DNA from 3 places in the Nonomuraea sp. NPDC050478 genome. Region 2 is predicted to be linked to each of the others. Evidence: predicted binding sites of a transcription regulator. Region 2 holds the regulator's gene; each other region holds the start of a gene.
The links. Region 2 encodes HrcA, which represses chaperone genes, less so after heat shock. Its sites were predicted from a motif close to TTGGCACTCTCNNNNNGAGAGTGCCAA; they were not measured.
Positions count from the first base shown of each region.

Region 1 (3,275 bases), on a different contig from region 2:
GCTTATCGGATACGCGCGTCAGAATGACCACGGCGGTCCTGTCGCCGGAAAGCCTGAGGTCGGCCCGCAGGCGTTCTATATCGACCGCCGAGCCGCGTTTCTTGATGACGGCGTTGCCCACTCCGCGCTCCCTCAGCGCGGCCCTGAGCCGCTTCAGCGAGAACGGCAGCACGTGCTGTATTTCGTAGCGGGTGGCCCACGGGGTGTCGACCGGCTCGTCCCCCGAGATGTAGGCGATCATCGGGTCGGGCAGCCATCCGCGCACCAGCTCGGCCACCTCGCCGACGAGATGCGCCCTGACGGCCGCACCGTCCGGCTCGTACACGTACCGCCCGACCGGCCCGGTGGCCGCGCGGGCGCCGGTGGCGGTGAGCGTGTGCCCGCCCGGCAGCAGCGTCGCGCGCCGCGCCCCCTCCGGCGGGCGGCCGGTCCACAGGGTGGCCTCCTTCACCTCGCCCTTGTACGAGACCCATTCGGCCTCCGCGTCGTCCGGGATGAACTCGTACGGGATGCCCGGAGCGACCTTCACGCAGCCGACCCGCGCCCTGCCCAGCAGGCCGAGCACCACGGGCCAGGACGGCGAGTAGGCGAGCGGGTCGAACGTCCTGCCCCTGGAGGTGCGCCGGGCGGGGTCGGCGAACAGCACGTCGTAGGCCTCCGGCCGCACCTCGGCGGCGTCGCCCACCCGTACGGTCACCCGGTCGGCCACCCCGAGCGCCTCGGCGTTGGCCCTGGCCACGGCGACCGAGAGCGGGTCGGTGTCCACGGCGTCGACCGCGCAGCCGGCCCGCGCCAGCGCCAGCAGATCGCCCCCGACGCCGCAGCAGGCGTCGGCCACGCGCGGCCCGGGAGCCGCGCCCAGCCGCCGCGCCCGGTGGGCGGCCACCTCGGCCCTGGTCGCCTGCTCCAGGCCGTGCGGGGTGAAGAACATGTGCCCGGCGTCGGCGCCGAACTTGGCCTTGGCCCGCTCGCGCAGCCGGGCCTGGGTGAGCGCGGCCGAGGTGAGCGCGGCGTCCTGGGTCCTGCGCAGCCGCGTGGCGGCGGCGACGGGGTCGGCGCCGACGAGCTCCTGCGCCTCGGCCAGGGCTTCGCGGCCGCGCGGGGTCAGCAGCGCGGTGAAGGCGTCGAGATCCACGGCATACGACGGTAGCGCCCGTACGGAGTGCTTCCGGGCCAGCGTGTCGGCCCGTGAGGGGCCCGCGCGGACGTAGGCTGGAGCTCCAGGAGGCTCCGGAGTCCGGGTCGACCTCGTGAAAGCTTGCCCACGATCGCTGTGAGCAGACGAGTTCGTGTTGACTGTCAAGCCCCTCTTGCATATGTTTCCTGTTGGCACTCTCCCCGTGAGAGTGCCAACGTGCGACGAGGCAGGTCTGGCACCCGCGACGGCAGGCCCAGCTGGTCGCCTCTTCTAATCAGTCACATCTGAAGGGGAGGTCCGATCGTGACGACCGCCACCAAGGTTCCCGTTAAGCCGCTCGGCGACCGCATCGTGGTTCAGCCGCTTGAGGCAGAGCAGACCACCGCTTCCGGCCTGGTCATTCCCGACACCGCCAAGGAGAAGCCGCAGGAGGGCAAGGTCCTCGCGGTGGGCCCCGGCAACTGGGACGAGGACGGCGAGAAGCGGATTCCGCTCGACGTCAGTGAGGGCGACATCGTCCTCTACAGCAAGTACGGCGGCACCGAGGTCAAGTACGGCGGCGAGGAGTACCTCGTGCTCTCCGCCCGCGACGTTCTCGCGATCATCGAGAAGTAAGCCGGTTGTGTCGGGCCCCGGGCGCTCTAGAGCCCCGGGGCCTTCGACGCTAGGAGAGGACTTTCAGCAAAAATGGCGAAGATCCTGGAATTCAACGAGGACGCCCGCCGCGCGCTCGAGCGCGGCGTCAACGCCCTCGCGGATGCCGTGAAGGTAACCCTCGGCCCCCGCGGCCGCAACGTCGTCATCGACAAGAAGTTCGGTGCTCCGACGATCACGAACGACGGCGTGACCATCGCCCGCGAGATCGAGCTTGAGGAGCGCTACGAGAACCTCGGCGCCCAGCTCGCCAAGGAAGTGGCCACCAAGACCAACGACATCGCGGGTGACGGCACCACCACCGCGACCGTCCTGGCCCAGGCCATGGTCCGTGAGGGCCTGCGCAACGTCGCGGCCGGCGCCTCGCCGCTGTCGCTCAAGCGCGGCATCGACAAGGCCGCCAAGGAGGTCAGCGACAAGCTGCTCGCCTCCGCCCGGCCGGTCGAGGACAAGAAGGAGATCGCCAACGTCGCGACGATCTCCGCCCAGGACGCCAAGATCGGCGAGCTGATCGCCGAGGCGTTCGACAAGGTCGGCAAGGACGGCGTGCTGACCGTCGAAGAGTCCAACGCCATGGGCATGGACCTGGAGTTCACCGAGGGTCTCCAGTTCGACAAGGGCTACCTGTCGGCCTACATGGTCACCGACACCGAGCGCATGGAGGCCGTCCTGGAGGACGCCTACATCCTGCTCACCCAGGGCAAGATCTCCTCCATCGCGGACTTCCTCCCGCTGCTGGAGCAGATCGCCCAGACCAAGAAGCCGCTGCTCGTGGTCGCCGAGGACGTCGAGGGCGAGGCCCTGGCCGTCCTGGTCACCAACAAGATCCGCGGCACGTTCACCTCCGTCGCCGTCAAGGCCCCGGGCTTCGGCGACCGCCGCAAGGCGATGCTGCAGGACATGGCCATCCTCACCGGCGGCCAGGTCGTCAGCGAGGAGATCGGCCTCAAGCTGGAGAACGTCGGCCTGGAGGTGCTCGGCACCGCCCGCCGCATCGTGATCGACAAGGACAGCACCACGATCGTCGACGGCGCCGGTGACGCCGCGGCCATCGAGGACCGCGTCAAGGAGATCAAGCTCGCGATCGAGCAGTCCGACAGCGACTGGGACCGCGAGAAGCTCCAGGAGCGCCTGGCGAAGCTGGCCGGCGGCGTGTGCGTGCTGCGCGTCGGCGCCGCCACCGAGGTGGAGCTCAAGGAGAAGAAGCACCGTCTCGAGGACGCGATCTCCGCGACCCGCGCGGCCATCGAGGAGGGCATCGTCTCCGGCGGCGGCTCGGCGCTGATCCACGTCGCCAAGGAGCTCGACGACCTCGGCCTGACGGGCGACGAGGCGACCGGTGTGGCCATCGTGCGCCGCGCACTGGTCGAGCCGACCCGCTGGATCGCCGAGAACGCCGGTCTGGAGGGCTACGTCGTCACGCACAAGGTGGCGGAGCTGTCCGCCGGCAACGGCCTCAACGCCGCCACCGGCGAGTACGGCG
Region 1 is NZ_JBITHT010000014.1:58,137-61,411, forward strand. It holds gene ACIBF7_RS43585 (methyltransferase domain-containing protein) at 1-1,135, opposite strand, end outside; gene groES (co-chaperone GroES) at 1,439-1,753, shown strand; gene groL (chaperonin GroEL) at 1,826-3,275, shown strand, end outside.
Region 1: a site for HrcA is predicted at 1,327-1,353, ahead of groES (co-chaperone GroES). Genes of this name have one in related genera too.

Region 2 (3,275 bases):
CGGTGCCGAGCGCGGCGGCCGTCATCGGGATCTGGACGGTGCAGTGGAGGTCGTCGCCGCGCCGCTCGAAGATCTCGTGGGAGCGCTCGACGATCTCCAGGAAGAGGTCGCCGGGCGGGCCGCCGCCGGGGCCGATCTCGCCCTCGCCGGCGAGCTGGATGTGGGTGCCGTCCTCGACGCCCGCGGGGATGCGGACCTTGATCGTGCGGCGGGTGCGGACCCGGCCGTCGCCCGAGCACTCCTGGCACGGGTGGCGGATGATGCTGCCGAAGCCACCGCACTGCGGGCACGGCCGCGTGGTCATGACCTGCCCGAGGAAGGACCGGGTGACCTGGGAGATCTCGCCGCGGCCGTTGCACATGTCGCAGGTGTCGGGGTGGGTGCCGGGCGCCGCGCCGACGCCCTGGCACACCTCGCACAGCACGGCCGTGTCGACCTGGAGCTCCCGGGTGGTGCCGAACGCGGTCTCGCGCAGGTCGAGCTCGACCCGGATCGTCGCGTTGCGGCCGCGGCGGGCGCGCGAGCGCGGGCCGCGGGCGCCGCCCGTGGCGGTGCCGAAGAACGCGTCCATGATGTCGCTGAACGGGAAGCCGGCGCCGAAGCCGCCGCCCGGCGCACCCGCCCCGGCGCCGCCGAACGGGTCGCCGCCCAGGTCGTACATCTGGCGCTTGTTCGGATCGGAGAGCACCTCGTAGGCCTGCGTGATCTCCTTGAACCGCTCCTGCGTGGCGGGGTCAGGGTTCACGTCGGGGTGCAGCTCGCGGGCCAGCCGGCGGTAGGCCTTCTTGATCTCGTCCTGACTGGCGTCACGGCGCACCCCGAGGGCGGCGTAATAGTCGCTGTTTGCCACTTATCGACCTCTTAAGATGCAGCCAGAATCTGGCTGACGTAGCGTGCCACCGCGCGCACGGCGCCCATCGTCACGGGGTAGTCCATCCTGGTGGGGCCCAGAACGCCGAGCCGGGCCAGTTGGTTGTCGCCTTGACCGTATCCCGTCGCGACGATGGACGTGCCCCGCAGTCCGGTGTAGGCGTTCTCCGATCCGATGCGCACGGTGAGGGCGGAAGGTGTGTCTGAGGAAGTCTCGCCGAGCAGGCGCATGAGCACCACCTGCTCTTCCAGCGCTTCGAGCACCTCGCGCAGGCCGACGCTGAGGTCGGCGCCGGCGAGGTTGGCCGCCCCGGCGAACACGATCTTCTCGTCGTGCCGTTCGACGAGCGTCTCCAGCAGGACGGACAGGATCGTGGCCATCGCCGGCCGCTCGTCGACCGGCAGCCGCTCGGGCAGGTCCGAGACCAGCTCGGGCACGCTGCTCAGGCCGCAGCCGTCGAGGCAGTCGTTGAGCACCCCGCGCATGTGGGCGATGCGGTGCTCCTCCACCACCTCGGGCAGCTCGACCATGCGCTGCTCGACGCGGCCCATGTTGGTGATCAGCACCAGCATGACGCGGCGGTCGTGGAGCGGCACCAGCTCGACGTGGCGCACGGTCGAGCGGTTGAGCGTCGGGTACTGCACGACGGCGACCTGGCGGGTGAGCTGCGCGAGCAGCCGCACCGTGCGCATCACCACGTCGTCGAGGTCGACCGCTCCCGCCAGGAACGTCTCGATGGCCCGGCGCTCGGCCCCCGACAGGGGCTTGACCTGGGAGAGCCTGTCGACGAACAGGCGATAGCCCTTGTCCGTCGGCACGCGCCCGGCGCTGGTGTGGGGCTGGGCGATGTAGCCCTGCTCCTCCAGCGCCGCCATGTCGTTTCTCACGGTCGCCGGCGACACCTTCAGATTGTGACGCTCGGCGAGCGCCTTGGAGCCCACCGGTTCGTTGGTCGAAACGTAGTCTTCGACAATGGCGCGTAGCACCGCGAGCTTCCGATCGTCGAGCACGTGCGCACCTCCTACCGCCGCTTTCAGGGAAACGCCAGACCTAGCACTCTGTGTTCCCGAGTGCCAAGTGTACGGGTCTCGCTCACAGGGTGCGATAACACCGTTGTCCCCGCTGCTGGCACGCGTGAACGACAAGCATCACAATTGCCGACATGAACGACAATCCACCCCAGCGGCCTGTTGATCCGCCTTCAGGGCAGGATCCTCCTTTTGGTCAGCCTTATCCCCAGGGTGAACCTTCCCCGTACGCGCCGCCACCCCCACATTCCGGCCCGAACCCGTACGGATCTCAACCCCCCGGCCCCTACGGGCCCCCGCCCCAAGCGGGTCCCGGGCCGTACGGCGGGAGTCCGTACGGTCAGCAGCAGCCCGGCTACGGGTACGGGCAGCAGCCGCAGTTCGGCGGGCCGCAGTACGGGCCGCCGGGAGCACCCTACGGACGCCAGGTGGACCCGAAGGAGCTCCGCCCGCGGCTGCGGTGGATCGCGGTCGCGTGGGGCGTGGCCGTCGCGTGCGTCGTGGCGGGCGTGGTCCTGTTCGTCACCGGCATCGTGAACACCGTCGAGGACATCGCCCCGTCCACGACGTTCGCCGCCGGCGAGACGGTCACGGTCTCGCTCGACCCCGACGACCGACCGTCCGTCTACGTCTCCACCGACGCCCGGGTGAACTACCGCTGCGAGATCTCCGGCGGGCCCGGCCAGGCGCGGCTCGTCAACGCGCCGGGCTCGCAGACGGTCACGGCCGGCAGCCGGACGTGGGAGCAGATCCTGCTGGTCAACGCGCCCGCCGCGGGCGAGTACCAGCTCACCTGCGTCATCCAGGAACAGGGTGACGTGCTGTTCGGCGTGGGCAGGGACGCGCTCTCGGCGGCCGGCGGCATCGTGGGAGGACTGGCGGCGCTGCTGCTCATCCCCGGCGTGGGCGTGCTCGGCGCGATCATCGTGACGGTGGTCGTCCTGATGCGGCGGAGCGGCCATCGCAAGCGCCTCGCGACGGCCGGGTGATTTGCTACGGTCCCCGTGTGTACGACGGCGATGTTCTAGCGGGAAACTGGCGGCGTCCCGGCAAAGGGAAGATCCCCCAAGTGGCCGCCGAACCGGACCTGGTCGTGGAGGACGCCGACAGCGGCTTCTGCGGCGCGGTGGTGGCCTGCGACAAGGAGGCGGTGACGCTGGAGGACCGCTTCGGCAAGCGGCGGCTGTTCCCGCTGGCGCCCGCCGCTTTCCTGCTGGAAGGGCGGGTCGTGACGCTGGTGCGGCCGCAGGCCGCCGCCGCCCCGCGGGGTCACAGGCGCAGCGCCTCAGGCTCGATCGCGGTCGAGGGGCTGCGGGCCAGGGTCGCGAGGGAGAGCCGCATCTACGTCGAAGGCGTGCACGACGCGGCGCTGGTGG
Region 2 is NZ_JBITHT010000004.1:754,164-757,438, forward strand. It holds gene dnaJ (molecular chaperone DnaJ) at 1-850, opposite strand, end outside; gene hrcA (heat-inducible transcriptional repressor HrcA) at 862-1,881, opposite strand; gene ACIBF7_RS23460 (hypothetical protein) at 2,328-2,888, shown strand; gene ACIBF7_RS23465 (DUF3097 domain-containing protein) at 2,906-3,275, shown strand, end outside.

Region 3 (3,275 bases), on a different contig from region 2:
CTGCAGCGCCGAACGCGTCACCTTGGCCGGGTCGATGATGCCCGCCTCGAACATGTTGACGTAGTCGCCGGTGGCCGCGTTGAGGCCCTCACCCGGGGTGAGGTTGCGGACGCGCTCGACCACGACGCCGCCCTCAAGGCCGGCGTTGACCGCGATCTGCTTGAGCGGCTCCTCCAGCGCCTTGCGCACGATGGCCGCACCCGTGGCCTCGTCGCCCGGCAGCTCCAGCTTGTCGAACGCCTTGGCGCCGGCCTGCAGCAGCGCCACGCCACCGCCGGGGACGATGCCCTCCTCGACGGCCGCCTTGGCGTTGCGCACGGCGTCCTCGATGCGGTGCTTGCGCTCCTTCAGCTCGACCTCGGTGGCGGCGCCGGCCTTGATGACAGCCACGCCGCCGGCCAGCTTGGCCAGGCGCTCCTGGAGCTTCTCCCGGTCGTAGTCGGAGTCGGTGCGGTCGATCTCGGCGCGGATCTCGTTGACCCGGCCGGCGATCGCGTCGGCGTCACCGGCGCCGTCGACGATCGTGGTCTCGTCCTTGGTCACCACGACCTTGCGGGCGCGGCCCAGCAGGTCGAGGGTGGCGTTCTCCAGCTTGAGACCGACCTCCTCGGCGATGACCTGGCCGCCGGCGAGGATGGCGATGTCGGCGAGCATGGCCTTGCGGCGGTCGCCGAAGCCCGGGGCCTTGACGGCGACCGAGCGGAAGAGGCCGCGGATCTTGTTGACCACCAGGGTGGCCAGGGCCTCACCCTCGATGTCCTCGGCGATGATGAGGAGCGGCTTGCCGGACTGCACGACCTTGTCGAGCAGCGGCAGCAGGTCCTTGTTGGCCGAGATCTTCGAGTTGACGATCAGGATGTACGGGTCCTCGAGCACGGCCTCCATGCGGTCGGAGTCCGTGACGAAGTACATCGACGTCATGCCCTTGTCGAAGCGCATGCCCTCGGTGAGCTCCAGCTCCAGACCGAAGGTGTTGCTCTCCTCGACGGTGATGACGCCTTCCTTGCCGACCTTGTCCATCGCCTCGGCGATGAGCGAGCCGATCTCGGGGTCGGCGGCGGAGATGGAGGCGGTGGAGGCGATCTGCTCCTTGGTCTCCACGTCCTTGGCCAGCTTGGAGAGCTCCTCGCTGACGCGCTCCACGGCCGCCTCGATGCCCTTCTTCAGGGCCATCGGGTTGGCGCCGGCAGCGACGTTGCGCAGGCCCTCACGTACGAGCGCCTGGGCGAGCACGGTGGCGGTGGTGGTGCCGTCGCCCGCGACGTCGTCGGTCTTCTTGGCGACTTCCTTGACCAGCTCGGCGCCGATCTTCTCCCACGGGTCCTCGAGCTCGATCTCCTTGGCGATCGAGACACCGTCGTTGGTGATCGTGGGGGCGCCCCACTTCTTCTCCAGCACGACGTTGCGGCCCTTCGGGCCCAGCGTGACCTTCACCGCGTCGGCGAGCTGGTTCATCCCGCGCTCGAGACCGCGCCGGGCGTCCTCGTCAAACGCGATCATCTTGGCTGCCATTAGGCGAGACCTCCCAGATGCAGGGTGTCCTGGTGAGATCGAGCCGACGCCCGCGACGGCATGTGGGCCCACATCTCCGTTCGGCAGGCCCCATCGTCTCGATCCCCGTTGGCACTCATCAACATAGAGTGCCAACGACTGTTTAGCACTCTACCCTGTCGAGTGCAAGCTGACTCCGCACCTGGCCAGGTCAACAGATCGCCGTCGAAGGTGTCCGTACGGCGGGCCCCGGGCGGCCCGCCGTACCCCAATGTGAGGTGGCAGTCACACGCACTGCGCTGGCGTGCGAGCTGCCGGTCGCACCAGCTAGGCGACAGCGCGGACGGATTCCGCCTGCGGCCCCTTCTGGCCCTGCGTGATCTCGAACTCGACCCGTTGTCCCTGTTCGAGAGAGCGATACCCGTCCATCATGATTGCCGAGTAATGGACGAATACATCCTTACCACCGTCTACCGCGATGAAGCCGTAGCCCTTGTCCGCGTTGAACCACTTGACGGTGCCCTGCGCCACTTCCGACTCCTCTTACTGGGCTCAGGGATCTCGCCCATTCGTCTGCGAGACCCACAATCGCCATGACTTATGGGGATATCGTCTGACGATCGCACTCGACCATACCTGTGGCATGGCGGTCGGCAACAGAGTCAATCCGCAAAAGCCTTATTTCACCCCTAGCTGAGTAGTTCAAGGTTGAATTTCCCACAAAAGGGAGAAGGCGCCCACATGGGGCGCCTTCCAGACGATCGCTCCGCCGAGCGGGGGGCTCAGCCGCCCGCGACGGCCGGGATGATGGAGATCTGCGTGCCCTCAGGGGCCGGAGTGTCCAGACCTTGGGCGAATCGGACGTCCTCTTCCCCCACGTAGACGTTAACAAAACGCCGAATCTTGCCCGATTCATCCAGAATGCGGGCGCCGATCCCCGGGTAGTCGGAATCGAGCTTGGCCAGGACGTCACGGAGAGTCGCGCCCTCCCCACTCACTTCCGCGTTGCCCCCGGTGTACGTGCGCAGGATGGTAGGAATCCGCACAGAAACGCTCATGTTATGGTCTCGCCTTTCCTGATTGTCAGACAGTCGCGCGGAACGCGTCGAGGGAGGGCCGGATCACGGCCGTGGGCTGCGCGTCGGCCGCGACGGCGTCGAGCGTCTTGAGCCCGTCGCCGGTGTTGAGCACCACGGTCTCGGCCTCCGGGTCGAGCTGCCCGGTCTCGACGAGCTTCTTCAGCACACCCACCGTGACGCCGCCCGCCGTCTCGGCGAAGATGCCCTCGGTGGAGGCCAGCAGCTTGATGGCGGCCACGATCTCGGCGTCCGTCACGTCCTCGACGGCGCCGCCCGTGCGCCGGGCGATGTCGAGCACGTAAGGGCCGTCGGCGGGGTTGCCGATGGCCAGCGACTTGGCGATGGTGTCGGGCTTGACCGGCTGGACCACGTCGTGGCCGGCCTTGTAGGCGGCCGACACCGGCGAGCAGCCGAGCGCCTGCGCCCCGAAGACCTTGTAGGGCGTGTCGTCGACCAGCCCGAGCCGGATCAGCTCCTTGAAGCCCTTGTCGATCTTGGTGAGCTGGGAGCCGGACGCGATCGGGATGACGATCTGCTCAGGCAGCCGCCAGCCGAGCTGCTCGGCGATCTCGTACGCGAGCGTCTTGGAGCCCTCGGCGTAGTAGGGCCGCAGGTTGACGTTGACGAACCCCCACTTGTCGCCCATCGGGTCCCCGATCAGCTCCGAGCAGAACCGGTTGACCTCGTCGTAGGTGCCCTCGATGC
Region 3 is NZ_JBITHT010000010.1:30,269-33,543, reverse strand. It holds gene groL (chaperonin GroEL) at 1-1,512, opposite strand, end outside; gene ACIBF7_RS39230 (cold-shock protein) at 1,819-2,022, opposite strand; gene ACIBF7_RS39225 (MoaD/ThiS family protein) at 2,274-2,549, opposite strand; gene thrC (threonine synthase) at 2,575-3,275, opposite strand, start outside.
Region 3: a site for HrcA is predicted at 1,621-1,647, ahead of groL (chaperonin GroEL). Genes of this name have one in related genera too.